Regions from separate parts of the Amycolatopsis sp. MJM2582 genome, predicted to be linked through region 2. Evidence: riboswitches for the same ligand, from Rfam matches in the RefSeq annotation. Region 2 holds a riboswitch; the other holds the start of a gene.

The links. A riboswitch is a leader RNA that binds a small molecule or an ion and turns the genes downstream of it on or off. The one in region 2 is predicted to bind cobalamin.
Region 1: linked by a shared signal. The riboswitch ahead of metE (5-methyltetrahydropteroyltriglutamate--homocysteine S-methyltransferase) and the one ahead of ED92_RS33750 (prenyltransferase/squalene oxidase repeat-containing protein) in region 2 are both predicted to bind cobalamin.

The regions. Positions count from the first base shown of each region.
Region 1 is NZ_JPLW01000005.1:414,385-421,769, forward strand. Features, by position in the region: gene ED92_RS29780 (bifunctional diguanylate cyclase/phosphodiesterase) at 1-977, opposite strand, end outside; gene ED92_RS29785 (cytochrome P450) at 1,212-2,657, opposite strand; gene metE (5-methyltetrahydropteroyltriglutamate--homocysteine S-methyltransferase) at 2,796-5,069, opposite strand; cobalamin riboswitch at 5,168-5,391, opposite strand; gene ED92_RS29795 (ribonucleotide-diphosphate reductase subunit beta) at 5,593-6,669, opposite strand; gene ED92_RS29800 (ribonucleoside-diphosphate reductase subunit alpha) at 6,746-7,385, opposite strand, start outside.
Region 2 is NZ_JPLW01000006.1:581,196-588,580, reverse strand. Features, by position in the region: gene ED92_RS33755 (hypothetical protein) at 1-1,399, opposite strand, end outside; cobalamin riboswitch at 1,489-1,555, opposite strand; cobalamin riboswitch at 1,667-1,798, shown strand; gene ED92_RS33750 (prenyltransferase/squalene oxidase repeat-containing protein) at 1,830-2,837, shown strand; gene ED92_RS33745 (LuxR family transcriptional regulator) at 3,246-5,612, opposite strand; gene ED92_RS33740 (QsdR family transcriptional regulator) at 5,661-6,257, opposite strand; gene ED92_RS33735 (serine aminopeptidase domain-containing protein) at 6,398-7,255, shown strand; gene ED92_RS33730 (ABC transporter ATP-binding protein) at 7,336-7,385, shown strand, end outside.

The DNA of each region.
Region 1 (7,385 bases), on a different contig from region 2:
CCCGCCTCCTTGGCGCGGTGCAGGGCGATTTCCGCGGCCCGCAACAGGTCTTCGGCGCCGCCGTCGGCGGCCGGGCGGACGACGATACCCGCGCTCGCGCTGACGCCGATCCCGTGCCCGCCGAGGTAGATCGGCTCGGCGAGTTCCTCCAGCGCCTGCTCGACCAGGGCGATCACCTGGGGCGGCGTGAAATCGCCGCGCAGCAGGACGGCGAATCCGTCGCCGGACAACCGGGCGACGGAACCCTCGTGCCTGCCGGCGAACACGGACCTGAGTTTCGTCGCGACGCCGCGCAGCACCTGGTCACCGATACCGGCGCCGAGCCCGTCGTTGATCACCTTGAAGCCGTCGATGTCGAGATAGACGAGGGCGACCTGCTCGCCGCCGGAACCGGCGAGCGCGGTTTCGAGGGCGTTGCCGAACGCGGTGGCGTTGGGCAGGCCGGTCAGCACGTCGTGCACGTTCTGGTGCCGCAGTTGTTCCTGCAGCAGGTGGATCTCGTTGGCGTCGGCGACCATCAGCACCGGATAGGTCGTACCGGGCCGGTCACCGGGGAGATCGGTCAGGGTCACGTCGCCCCAGAGCGGGCCTTCCTCGCTGTGGGCCAGCAGCAGGCGTTCCTGCTGGGTCGGCTGGCCGTGCGTCATGAGTTGCGCGAGCGCGTTCCGCAGGCGGGCGACGTCGTGTTCGGCGGAGCCGAGGTCGGGGATCTCCCGGCCGCGCAGCGAGGCGGGACGACAGCCGAGGAGACGGCCGAGCGCGGCGTTCGCCTCCACGATGGTGCCGTTGGCGTCGGCGAGGGCGATCCCGATGGGAGAGGCGGAGTAGAGCTTGGAGAAGCGCAGCAGCGCCGGCTGATGATCGGGCTCGGCACGGACGGCGTCCTCGGCGACGCCGAGCAGGAACTGTTCGAGTTGCTCCTTGGGAAGCGATACTCCTTTAGTGTCAGCGAGCGTCTCGGCCCATCTCCGGGCCACGTCCACCAACCCTGGCGCGGAACCAGGTTCGGGCACACTTCACCTCTTCATGCGCGGTTGATGGCCAGCTCAGACCGGGTGTCCGAGCCCACGGACCCACACTAGGTATGAGCCGACCGGGTGTAGTGCCACGGCACCATGCGCGATCCGGGGTGTCTACCGGCTGAAAGGGTGATCGCTGCTACACGAGTGGTGACCGGAAGTTACCAAGAGTGCTCGATCGTGGACATGGGTTCACCGAGGCGTCAGGTGGATCGGCAGGCCGTCCGCCGGCACGGGCAGCGACACGTAATCCCAACGCGCGGTGTAGCCCTCCGGGACCGACCAGCGATACGCCCGCAGCATCTCGTGCAGCAGCGCCTTCACCTCGAACGTCCCGAAATGCAGGCCGATGCATTTGTGCGCTCCACCGCCGAACGGCATCCACGCGTAGCGATGCGACTTGTCCTCGCGGCGGTCCTCGCCGAAGCGGTCCGGGTCGAACCGCATCGGATCCGTCCAGTGCTCCGGGGAGAAATGGTTGACGGTCGGGGAAATCCCGACGAGTGTCCCTTCGGGAATGAAATGCCCGAGAACCTCGGTGTCCTTCACGGTCTTCCTGGTCAGGGAAGGAACCGGGGCCACCAGGCGCAGGGCTTCCTTGATCACCAGGTCCAGCGTCGTCAGGGTCTCCAGCGCTTCGATGTCCGGCACGTCGTCGCCGAGCGCGAGCGACTCCCGGCGCGCGCGTTCCTGCCACTCCGGATGCTTGGCGAGGTGGTAGACGGCGGCGGCGCTGGTGATCGTCGACGTGTCGTGCGCGGCCATCATCAGGAAGATCATGTGGTTGACGACGTCGGCGTCGGTGAAGCGGTCGCCGTCCTCGGTGGTGGCGTGGCACAACGCGGTGAAGAGGTCGTCGCCGTCGCTCGCCCGTTTCGCCGGCAGGTTCGCCGAGAAGTAGCGTTCGAGGACCTTGCGGCCGTGCAGGCCCGCCGCCCAGCGGCCGCCGGGGACGGGGAACCGCACGATGGCCGTGCCCGCGCGCACGGAGTTCACGAACGCGCGGTTGATCGCGGCCGCGTCGTCGCCGGAACTCATCCCCATGAACACGCGGGTCGCGACGTCGAGCGTGAGTTGCTTGAGGGACCAGTAGATCCGCGGGTTCGGCCGGTCGGCCCACGCGGCGATGCCGTCGCGCAGGGCCGGGCCCATCTGGTCGACGTAACCGGTGAGCCGTTGCCGGGTGAAGGCCGCCTGCATGATCCGGCGGTGCAGATGGTGCTCGCCGAAGTCGAGCAGCATCAGGCCGCGGTCGAAGAACTGCTCGATGAAGAACTTCCAGCCCTCCTGGGAGAAGGCCTTGTCCTTGTTCACCAACGCGATCTGGGTGGCCTCCGGGCCGGTGAGCGCGACGATGCGGCGGCCGAACGCGCCCATCCACGACACCGGTCCGTAGGTCTCGTAGCGTTTGAGGCCGAATTCGATGCCGAAGCGCATGAAGTCCAGCGCGTGCCCGATCACCGGCGGCCCCTCGTCGCCGAGGACGGGTTTGAGGCCCGGCGGGGCGGGCGCGAGTTCGCGGACCGGCCAGGTCGCGCCGAGCCAGCGCTGGTCGACCGAACGCGGCAGGGGGATCGAGGTGAGCGGCGGAACCCGCTCGCGCAGCGCCCCGGTGACCTTTTCGACGGCGTTCGCCATGGTGACCATCTCCCCGCTGAGACCGGTTACCGCTCCACCATCGCACCCTTATTGACGCGTTGACAATACCTCGATGGAAGTTCCGTGAAGGCCTCCTTGAGGGACCCAGGGGCCCTCAAGGAGGCCTTCACGGACCGGTCAGGCCAGTTCGGAGCGGACCGTGTGCGCGGCCGTGACGAGGTTCCGCAGGGCCGGTTCGACCTCGGCGTAGCCGCGGGTCTTCAGGCCGCAGTCCGGGTTGACCCAGATCCGCTCCGCGGGCACGGCGCCGACGGCGGTCCGCAGCAGGCCGCTGACCTCGTCCACGCCGGGGACACGCGGCGAGTGGATGTCGTAGACACCCGGCCCGACGCCGCGGCCGAAGCCCGCCGCGCCGAGATCGGTGACGACCTCCATCTTCGACCGCGCGGCCTCGATGCTGGTGACGTCGGCGTCGAGCGCGTCGATCGCCTTGACCACCTCACCGAATTCCGAATAGCACATATGCGTGTGGATCTGAGTGGCGTCGTCGATCCCGGAAGTCGCCAGCCGGAACGACGAAACCGCCCACGCGAAGTACGCCTCGTGCGCCGCCGCGCGCAGGGGGAGCAGCTCCCGCAACGCCGGCTCGTCCACCTGGATGACGCGGATGCCCGCCTGCTGCAGGTCGTGCACCTCGTCGCGGATGGCCAGCGCCACCTGACGGGCGGTCTCGCCCAGCGGCTGATCGTCGCGGACGAACGACCACGCCAGGATCGTCACCGGTCCGGTCAGCATGCCCTTGACGGGTTTGCCGGTCAGCCCCTGCGCGTAGCGCGCCCACTCGACGGTCATCGGCTCCGGACGCGAGACGTCGCCGTACAGGATCGGCGGCCGGACGCACCGCGAACCGTAGGACTGCACCCAGCCGAAGTCGGTGGCCGCGAACCCGGCCAGCCGCTCGGCGAAGTACTGCACCATGTCGTTGCGTTCGGGCTCACCGTGCACCAGCACGTCGAGGCCGAGGTCCTCCTGCAGCCGGACGACGCGCTCGATCTCGGCCTTCATCGCGGCTTCGTAGCCCGCGTCGTCCAGCGAACCCGCCTTGTGCGCCGCCCGCGCCTTCCGGACTTCGGTGGTCTGCGGGAAGGAGCCGATCGTCGTACTCGGCAACGGCGGCAGCTTCAACGCGGCCTGCTGAGCGGCCGCGCGCCGGGCGTAGGGGGAGCGGACGGTGTCCTCCGGCCGCAGCGCCTCCAGCCGGGCACGGACCCCGCTGTCGGCCAGATCGGCCGCCGTCGCGCGATCCGCAGCGGCGGCGCGGGCGGCGGAGAGGTCGACACCCTCTTCCTTCAACGCGCGCCCGAGCAGGACGACCTCGTCGACCTTCTGCCTGGCGAAAGCGAGCCAGCCCTTCAGCCGCGGGTGAAGCCCGTCCTCCCGTTCGACGTCGTAGGGCACGTGCAGCAGCGAACAGGACGTCGACACGCTGACCGACTTCGCGGTGCCCAGCAACGTCGCCGCCCGGCTGAGCGCGCGGGTCGGATCCGTGCGCCAGACGTTGCGCCCGTCCACGACACCGGCCAGGACCTCCTTGTCCCGCAAGGCGGGCTCGGAGGCGACGGCGTCCACAAAGGACTCATCGGAGACGAGATCGACGGCGATGGCGTCGATCGGGGAGCGGGCGAGTACGCCGAGTCCGCGGCCGAGCCCGCCGAAGTACCCGGCGACCAGGATCTTCGGCCGCGCGGTCTCCTTCGCGAGCCGGTGGTAGGCGCGGATGAGCGCGTTGAGCTCCCGTTCGCTGCGGTCCGCGGCGAAGGCGGGCTCGTCGAACTGGACCCACTCGACGCCTTCGTCGTGCAGACGGCGAAGTAGTTCGACGTAGCCGTCGAGAAGGTTGTCGAGCAGCTCCAGCGGGCGGAAGCCCTCCGGAGCCGTCTCGGCCGGCTTCGCGAGCAGCAGGAACGTCACCGGGCCCACCAGCACCGGCCGGGTCTCGACGCCGATCGCGCGGGCTTCGCGGTACTCGTCGAGCGGTTTGGTGCCGGTGAGCGAGAACGTCGTTTCCGGGCCGAGTTCGGGGACGATGTAGTGGTAGTTCGTGTCGAACCACTTCGTCATCTCCATCGCCGGCGCGTCCTGCACCCCGCGCGCGGCGGCGAAGTAGGTGTCGAGCGGCGAGAGGCCGAGCGTGGTGAAGCGCTCCGGCAGCGCTCCGAACAGCTCCGTGGTGTCGAGCACCTGGTCGTAATGGGAGAACGTGTTGGAGGGGACGGAATCCAGTCCCGCGTCCTTGAGTTCCCGCCAGGCGCGGGTGCGCAGCGCGCGGCCGGTGCCGAGCAGTTCGGCTTCGCCGATCTTGCCCGCCCAGTAGCGTTCGAGCGAACGCTTGAGTTCCCGGTCCGGTCCGATCCGGGGGTAGCCCAGCACTGTCGTGCCGATTTCGGTCACAGCTCTCTCCTCGCGAGCTTGTCGTCGGAGCCCGGAGCGCGCAGGAGTGACCGCCGTTCGGTCGTGCCCATCCCACGAGGCCCGGACTCACGCACGCCGTCGGCGCGCGTACCACGGGCAGGTCTTCGGACTCGTGGGCGACTCGCTCGCTCCTACCGGCCGTCGCTTCCCGGGGCGCCATGTCCCAGTGCTTTACCGTGTCTCGCACGGTGACGGCTTTCGTTCCCACATACCGCTGCGGGGCAGTCCCGGATTCGCACCGGGTTCCCTGTTACCTCGACCGGCCTGGGAGGCCGGGCGAACCAGTAGCACTCCGGAGCGTACCGAATCCGCGTCTCGCGTGACTGGAGGCGTAACTCACGTGATCAGAGGGACGACTCGCGTGATTGAACGGCGAACTCGCGTGTCTGGAGACGGAACACGCCGGGCGGAGGCCGCCCGGCGTGTCGTCCGTCTGGTCACGCGACTTCGCCGTTCAATCACGCGAGTTACGTGTCTGATCACGCGAGTTACGAGTTCGGGATCAGTCCCAGTCGAGGGCTCCGCCCGACTGGTACTCGATGACGCGGGTCTCGAAGAAGTTCTTCTCCTTCTTGAGGTCCATCGCCTCCGACATCCACGGGAACGGGTTCTCGGTCTCGCCGAAGATCGGCGCGAGGCCGATCTGCTGCGCCCGCCGGTCGGTGATGAAGTGCATGTACTGCTCGATCAGCTCGGCCGAGAGCCCGAGCATGCCGCGCGGCATGGTGTCGCGGGCGTAGGCGACCTCGAGTTCGCACGCCTCGGTCAGCATCGTCCGGATCTCCGCCTGGAACTCCTCGGTCCACAGGTGCGGGTTCTCGATCTTGATCTGGTTGATGCAGTCGATGCCGAAGTTCAGGTGGATCGACTCGTCGCGCAGGATGTACTGGTACTGCTCGGCGATACCGATCATCTTGTTCCGGCGGCCGAGCGAGAGGATCTGCGCGAAACCGGTGTAGAACCACATGCCCTCGAAGATCACGTAGAACGCGACGAGGTCACGCAGGAAGTTCTGGTCGGCTTCCGGGGTGCCGGTCTCGAAGTCCGGGTTCTCCAGGTTCTGCGTGTACTTCAGCGCCCACGCGTCCTTGTCCGAAATGGACGGGACCTCGCGGTACATGTTGAACAGCTCGCCCTCGACCAGGCCGAGGCTTTCGCAGATGTACTGGAAGGTGTGCGTGTGCACGGCCTCTTCGAACGCCTGGCGCAGCAGGTACTGGCGGCATTCGGGGTTGGTGATCTGCCGGTACACCGCGAGCACGATGTTGTTGGCCACCAGCGATTCCGCGGTGGCGAAGAAGCCGAGGTTGCGCTTGAGCATGGTGCGCTCGTCCTCGGTGAGGCCGTCGGGCGACTTCCACAGCGCGATGTCGGCCTGCATGGCGACCTCGGTCGGCATCCAGTGGTTGTTGCAGCCGGCGAGGTACTTCTCCCACGCCCAGGTGTACTTCATCGGCAGCAGCTGGTTGACGTCGGCGCGGGCGTTGATCATCCGCTTGTCGTCGACGTTGATGCGGGCGGCGCCGACTTCGATCTCACCGAGGCCCGTGGCGTCGGCGGAGGCGTCAAAGGTGGTCATGGAGGCTCACTTCACGAGTCGGGGGTCGTGAGTGGCGATTCGGGTTAGAACCCGAATCGCCACTCACGACGATGTCTTACTGGCAGGCTTCGCAGTCGGGGTCGTCGATCCGGCAGGCGGCGCCTTCGGTGGCGACGAAGTCGACGTCCGAGACCTTCGGCATCTCCTTCGGCTCCGGCTTGGCGGCGGGAACCGCGGCCGGGACCGAGGCCGCCGGGACCGCGGCGGCCGGCGACGGCGACACCGCGGCGGAAGCCGACGGCGCGGGCGAAGCGGCGGGAGCCGGGGCGGCGGCGGGCTTCGGCGAAGCGGGTGCGGCGGGGGCCGGGGTGGCCGAAACCGCGTTCAGCTTGCCGTCGGTGCCGCGCAGGGTGCTCTTCTCCACGTGCGTCGCGGACCGGGCCCGCAGGTAGTACGTGGTCTTGAGGCCCTTGTGCCAGGCGTAGCGGTACAGCTCGTCGAGCTTGCGGCCGCTGGGCGCCGCGATGTACAGGTTCAGCGACTGGGCCTGGTCGATCCACTTCTGGCGCCGCGAACCGGCGTCCACCAGCCACTTGGACTCGATCTCGAACGCGGTCGCGTACAGCGCCTTCAGGTCGTCCGGCACGCGGTCGATCTGGCCGAGGCTGCCGTCGAAGTACTTCAGGTCCGACACCATGACCTCGTCCCACAGCCCGCGCTCCTTGAGCGAGCGGACCAGGTGCGGGTTCACCACG
Region 2 (7,385 bases):
CGACGAGCCGGTTCGTCAGGTAGGCCCCGAGGCGGACGGCCGGGGGCGCGGTGGCCGGGGCGGGGGTCGCCGCCACCGTCGACACCCGGGCGCCGGTGGACGCCCTGGGCGTGACGAATTTCTTGGGTTTCGGCGGTGTGCTCTCCGGCTTGTGCGGCTGCGTCACAGGAGCCGGGGTTTCCGGGACGCCGGTGGCCGGCGGCAGGACTTCGCCCTTCGCGAGCGAGTGGAAACCGATCTGTGACAACCCGAGCGAAGCCTGGGCACTCGCGCGGATCCAGGTGTCGACGCCGCTGATGCCGGAGGAACGCGCGGCCTCGTAGGAAACCGGGTCGTAGGCGATGGCGCCGAGTTCGCCCGCGAGCTTGTTCCCGGCGTCGGACGCGGCGTTCGCCTGCGCGGATTTGAGGTACCGCACGCCTTTGTCCACCGCCGCGTCCGCGCCACCGGCGTCGGCGAGCGCCTGGACGATCAGGCCGGTGCTGTTGGTGTTCGGCGCTTCGGTGCCGACGCCGCCACCCCAGCCGCCGCCGGGTGTCTGGTTCGCCTTGAGCCAGGAGACGGTCTTGGCGATCGGGGCGTCGAGGCCTGCAGCGCCCGCCTTCTTCGCGGCCAGCATCGCCGAAAGGGCGAGCCCGGTGGCGTCACCGTCGGTCGGGGAAAGGCCGAGCGGTTTGCCCTCTTCGCAGGTCGAGACCTTGCGGCCGTCCGGGGTGACGTGGTCGCCGGTCTCCTTGGTCGGGATGTAGGAGAAGAGGACGCGGAAGTAGCCCTCGGAACACTGCTGGGTCAACAGCCTGTCGATGGCGATCCGGTCGTTCTCTCCCGCCACGGCGAGCCCGATCACGCCGAGCGCCTGGCCGAACATGTTCGCGTTGTTGCTGACCGCGTCGGCGAGAGCGGGATCCTTGGCGTAATCGCTGACCCGGCCCTTGTCGGGGCCCTTGCGCATGATGGCCGCATGGGTTTCGGCGACCAGGTCGTAGCCGTCGAAGGCCCGGGGATTCCGGCCGGACACCTGGGCGGCGACCAGCGTCTTCGCCACAGCACCGCCGACGATGATCTGGTCGTAGCCCGCGCCGGGAGCGAGCCCGTCCCAGGTGAAGTAGTCGGTGGCGTGGCCCTGGTCGTCGAGGAACTTCACGATCGGCTCGGCCCGCGCGCCTTCGCCCGCGGCGTACAGCGCGAAGAGCACGTCGAGCATCAGGCCGTGGTCGGGCAGTGAGCCGCCGCTGGGGTTGTCGAGTGTGCCGTCCGGCTTCAGCTTCGTCGCGAGCCAGCGGGCATTCGCCTTCGCGGCACCGGGATCGTTCGCCGCCGTCGCCGTCCCGCTGAGCGGTGCGGCGATCATGGCGACGATGACGGCGAACGCCGACGCGGCCAGGTACCCGCGGCGCATGACTCCTCCTTGCGGCATGGCGGAGGACAAGGCGGGACGCCGCAGTCACCCCTGTTTATCGCGACAGTGGTTCGTTCGTCCGCCCGTTCGGTATCCCGGCTCGCCCTGCGAAGGGCCCACGGTTGCGCGACAGCGCCGGATTTCGACCGGCTTCCCCGTCACGGGCGGCGGTGTTCTGTTGTCGAGCCAGCCGAGGTTAACACCCGTTCACCTCAGGCAGGTACCGCTGACCAGGTCGGTTGCCAGGATCACATCGGCACCCGGCGGTATCCCGCACCCGACCGGGGTGAGAGTCTTCTCGCGCGGTCGTGGGGGAAGTCCGGTGAGAGTCCGGCGCTGTCCCGCAACGGTATGCCTTCCAGGCGAGCCCGGTCACCCACGTCGCGCGATGTCACCGACTCCTGTCGTGGAAATGCGGGAAAGGGTTCTCATGAGACGTTTGGTTTTCGCTGTCGCGCTGCTGTGCGGCATCGGGCTGGTCACCGCTCCGGCGGCGGCCGCGGCCACCCACAACAAGACCGACGCCGCCGCGGGCTGGCTCGCCAGGCAGATGACCGACGGCGAACGGTTCGAGGCCGACTTCGGCGGCCAGAAGTTCCCCGATCAGGGCCTGACGATCGACGCGATCTTCGCGTTCGCCGCGGCCGGCGTGTCGGACACGAACGCGGGCAAGGCGATCGCCTGGCTCGCGAAGCCGGAGATCACCACCGGCTACGTCGGGAGCGGCACCGAGGCCTACGCGGGCGCGCACGCCAAACTGATGCTGGCCGCGCAGATCCGGGGCAAGGACCCGGCGTCGTTCGGCGGCGTCGACCTGAAGGCGGGCCTGCTTTCGCTGCTCACACCGTCCGGCCGGTTCTCCGACCGATCCGAGTACGGCGACTACTCCAATGCCCTTTCGCAGTCGCTCGCCCTGCTGGCACTGGACCGCACCCCTGGCGGCGCCCCGGCGTCGGCCGTGACGTTCCTCGCGGGCACCCAGTGCGCGGACGGCGGTTTCCCGCAGAACTTCGGCGAAGCGACGTGCACGAGCGACGTCGACGCGACCGCGACGGTCGTCCAGGCCTTGCGTGCCACCGGTGACCCGGTGAACGCCCGCGAGGGCATCTCGTGGCTGGTCACGAAGCAGCACGCGAACGGCGGCTTCGGCTTCGGCACGAACGCGCCCAACGCCAACAGCACCGGCCTCGCCGCGGAAGCGCTGGCCAGTCACCGTCCCGCCGCCGCGGCCAAGGCGCGGGAATTCCTGCGCTCGCTGCAGACCGGCTGCGCCGGCGCCGAGGCGGATCGCGGCGCGATCGCCTACGACGCCACCGGTCTGAACCCGGCGACCGCCCCGCGCGCGACCGCGCAGGCGATCCTCGGTCTGGCCAGGGTTCCGCTGAGCGACCTGCACGGCGGTGGCCGTCCGCAGGCACCGGTCCTCGCCTGCCCGTGACGTGAGCTCGTCAGGGGGGCGCGCCTCCCTCAGCCTGTCCAAAAAGGACGCTCACTGCGATTAGAGTGTCCGCTTTGCGCAGTTTCGTCCGGGGGTCGTGAGTGGCAATGGTCGTTCTAACCCTCTTTACCACTCACGACTCCCCACGAAACCGGACTTACCGACACAAAGCAGGCGCATGCTGCCCGGAAAGTGACCACTGTGGACACCAAGCCCCAGCCGGCACAACGCGCCACCCTCCTGGGTCTCTCAAGGAGGCCTTCACGGACTGGGCACATATGGCGCGGCGTGTGCGAAGGCGTGACTCCCGTGATCAGGGACGTATTTCGCGTGATTGAAGGCGGAACTCGCGAGTTCCGGCTCCAATCACGCGAGTCGCGCCTCTGAGCACGCGAGTCACGGGCAGCGTCACTCGCCGGCGGCGACGCGGCGCGCGAGTTCCACGCGGGACCGCACTCCCAGTGCGGTGAAGATGTTCCGCAGGTGGTGGTCCACCGTCCGGTGGCTGATCACCAGCCGCCGCGCGATCTCCTTGTTCGTCTCCCCCGCCGCCACCAGGCGGGTGATGGCGTCCTGCTGCGGCGTGAGGCCGGCGAGCGATCGGTGCGGAGCGTCGACGGTCTCGCCCGCCGCCCGCAACCCGGCTCGGGCCCGTTCGGCGAACCGGGTCGCGCCGACGTTTTCGAAGCCGCGCAAGGCATCGCGGAACTGGTCGCGGGCGTCACGGGTCCGGCGATGCCGTCGCAGCAAGGTGGCGTACGCGAACCTGGTCCTGGCGAGTTCCACCGCGCCGCCCGCCCGCCGATGCGCCTCGATGGCCGACTGGAAATGTCGTTCCGCCACACCGGGATCCGACGCCATCAGCGCGTGACAGCGGTGGCTCAACGCGAGCCAGCAGGGTTCCGCCCCGGCCAGGGTCCAGCGGTCGAACACCTCCAGCGCGGCACGGGCGCGTTCGGGACGTCCGGCGCAGACGGCCGCCTCGACGAGTTGCGGTGTGGCCAGCACGCGGATCACCGGCTGGTCGCCGGAGACGCCCGAAGCGAGATCTTCGAGCCTGCTCAGCGCGTCGTCGGGCCGGTCCTCGGCCAGGTCCAGGCAGGCGTACGCCCACGCGGCGACGGCGGCGGGCCTGCCGAGGCCGCGTTCGGCGATGCCCTCGGCCGCCTCGTCCAGTTCCGGCGCGCGGTCGCCGAGGAGCGCGGCGGCCAGCCCCAGCAGCGTCAGGTGCTCCATCCGCAGGTTGTGGGGCGCGCGCAGGCCGTCGCGGGACGCCGCCCGCGCACACGGGATCCGGTCGAGCGCGATGGCCGAAAGCGCGAGGTAGACCAGCGCCCACGGCAGTTCCGCGTGGCGTTTGCCGAGTCGTGCGCGGCTCACCGCGGCCGCCGCGTACTCGTGTGCCTGTTCGGCATGCCCGCGGGCGAAGGCCGCTTCGGCGGCCCAGACGGCTCCGGCGACGTCGGTGTCGGCCATCCCCTTGGCGACGGCTTCCTCCAGCGGGACGACGGCGGCGTCGTGCCGTCCGGCGTAAACCGACGTCAAACCCCGGAAATGCGCGAACGCCAGCCCTTCTCCGGCCGGGACCGTCCGTGCCAAAGCCCGGTAGCCACCCAGATCGCCGCCGAGTCTCCGTGCCTCGCCCGCCAGCAGGAGCGCGGCGGCCGGATCGGGTAACAGCCGCGCCGCCGTGCCGAGTTCGTGGGTGGCGACGGCGGGATCGCCGTCGCGCAGCTCTATTTCCCCGTGCAGCAACGCGACCGCGCCCGGTTCGGCCTCGACCCTGGACAGCAACAAGCGCGCCCACCCCGGTCTGCCCGCCTGCCAGGCCGCGTCCGCCGCCGCCAGCAGCCGGGCCGCCCGCACGCCTGGATCGGCGGTCAGCGCGGCGGCACGTTCGAGATGCCGTGCCGCCGCCGCGTGATCCATCGCGGGTGCCGCGGCGAGCGCGTCCGCGAGCGGCTCGGACGGCGTGGCCGTCGCCATCGCGCGATGCCAGAGCGCGTCCGGCCCCTCCTCGACCGAGGCGAGCCGCGCGTGCGCCGCCCGCCGGTCGGCCGGTGACGCCGACGCGTACCAAGTCGCCTTCCGCGCGGAAAAGTCCATACAGGTGCCGAGAAAACGCAGACGCTCGTCGCGCGGCATCGCCTCGAGCTCGGCCGTGTACCGAGGCAGGCGCTCCCGCAGGATCGGTGAAACCGGCTCGCGTCCGACCGCCTGCGCGGACGTCAGCGACGCCGCCAGTGCGACCAGATCGGCGGGATTCCCGTCGCCCAGTTCGACCAGCTGCGGGCGTACCCCGGCCGGCACGCCACGGTCGCGCAGCACTTGATCGGCGGCGGATTCGCTCAACGGTGGCAGCTCGACGGAGTCGAACTCGTCCGACCCGGATCGCGACGCGAGCACCATCCCGACCGGCGCGCCCGCCAACCGCCGGGCGGCGAAACCCAGCGCCGCCAAGGATTCCTGGTCGACCCAGTGCGCGTCGTCGACCCAGCAGATCGTCGGAGCCGACACGGCGCCGAGCCGGTCCCGCGCTTCCGCGCCGCTGGAGACCGGCGCGCCGAACATCCGCTGCAGGGCGCCGTACGGCAGCGTGCTTTCCGCCCGCAGGCCCCGCACCCCGACGAGCCGGACGCCGAGGGTGGCGCGCAGCTCGGCGAGCAGGGCCGACTTGCCCAGCCCCTCCGTGCCGCGGATCAGCACGGCGCGCCCGGCGGCCGAGCGCAGCCCGCCGAAGAGGTCGTCCCTGCCCCGCAACGGGTACACAGGCATCCGCGCCTCCTCGAGATCCCTCTCGATGAAACACCAGGCGCAAGTGTTTCACAAGGTCTTGCTCGGCACCCGCCCTTCCACCAGTGCTCCGAGCAGCGTCGACGCCGCGTCGAGATCGGGGGTCCGGGAGGCGAGAACGTCCGAATACAGGAACGCCTCCCCCAGCCGCACGATGGCGTAGCAGAGGCTGTCCAGCCCGACGCTGGGCTCGAAGCCGCCCGCGTCGACGTCGCGGCGCAGGAGCTCGACGTGCGCGGCGATCACCCTCGGCTGGACACGGCCGTCCGGGTCGGTGAGCAGCCTGATCGCCAGCACCGGCTCGTCGTCGAGGAAGCGGCGGAACCCGGTACTCGCCGCCAGCACCGACCGGTACTCCCGCATGATCGCGAGACAGCGCAGTTCGCCGGCCGCGTTGCGCACCACGTCGCCCTCTTCGCGCTCCCAGGTGCGCGCGGCGGCCGTCAGGGTGCGCTCGGACAGGTAGTAGAGGGCATCACCGAGCAGGTCTTCCCGGTTTCCGACGCGACGGAACAGGGTGCTGCGCGAGATACCCAGATCCTGGGCGAAGGCGGAGGTGTCGACGCGGACGCCGCGATCGATCCACCGGGCCGCCGCGCGGACTATGTCCTCGGCTGAGGGATTCACGATCGCCGATCGTACGGGCGACCGGCCCGGCGGGGGCGACCGCGGACCAAGACCGGCGATTTCACCGATGCAGGCGCCTCCGTCCGTTTGTCAGAGTCCATCACCACGGACTGTGTTCAACGGCGAACGGAGACGGCACCATGCGTAGTACGACCCGGATCCTTTGTGGACTGGCCACCGTCGCGGCACTCACTGTCGCCCCCACGGCCTACGCCGCCGAGAACCCCTACGAACGAGGACCGGACCCGACCGAAAGCAGCATCGAAGCCTCGCGCGGCTCCTTCGCGGTGTCGCAGACCTCCGTTTCGAGCCTGGCCGTCACCGGCTTCGGCGGCGGAACCATCTACTACCCCACCAGCACCGCGCAGGGCACGTTCGGCGCGGTCGCCATCTCGCCGGGATTCACCGCGACGCAGTCGAGTATCGCGTGGATCGGCCCACGGCTGGCGTCGCAAGGCTTCGTGGTGTTCACGATCGACACCAACACCATCTACGACCAGCCCGACAGCCGCGGTGACCAGCTGCTGGCCGCACTCGACTACCTGACCCAGCGCAGCACCGTCCGCTCCCGCATCGACACCTCCCGGCTCGCCGTGGCCGGGCATTCGATGGGCGGTGGCGGTTCACTCGAAGCGGCGCAGGACCGGCCGTCGCTGCAGGCGGCGGTGCCGCTCGCGCCGTGGAACACGCAGAAGTCGTGGTCCTCGCTGAAGGTGCCGACGTTCATCATCGGCGGTGAATCCGACACGGTGGCGCCGGTGGCCTCGCACTCGATCCCGTTCTACACCAGCATTCCCGCATCGGCGGAGAAGGCGTACATGGAGCTGGACAACGCCAGCCACTTCTTCCCGAACACGGCGAACACGACCATGGCCAAGTACACGATCTCGTGGCTGAAGCGGTTCGTGGACAACGACACCCGCTACGAGCAGTTCCTCTGCCCCGCCCCGGACGACCGCGCGATCAGCGACTACCGGGACACGTGTCCGCACGCCTGAGTGTCCTCGGCCCCGGCGCGCCCGCGCCGGGGCCCCTTTCCGCCGTTGGGAGTTCTTGCGTGACCCTGTCGACCTTCGAGATGTCCGGCGTATCGGTGACCTTCGGTGGTCTCGTCGCGTTGTCGGACGT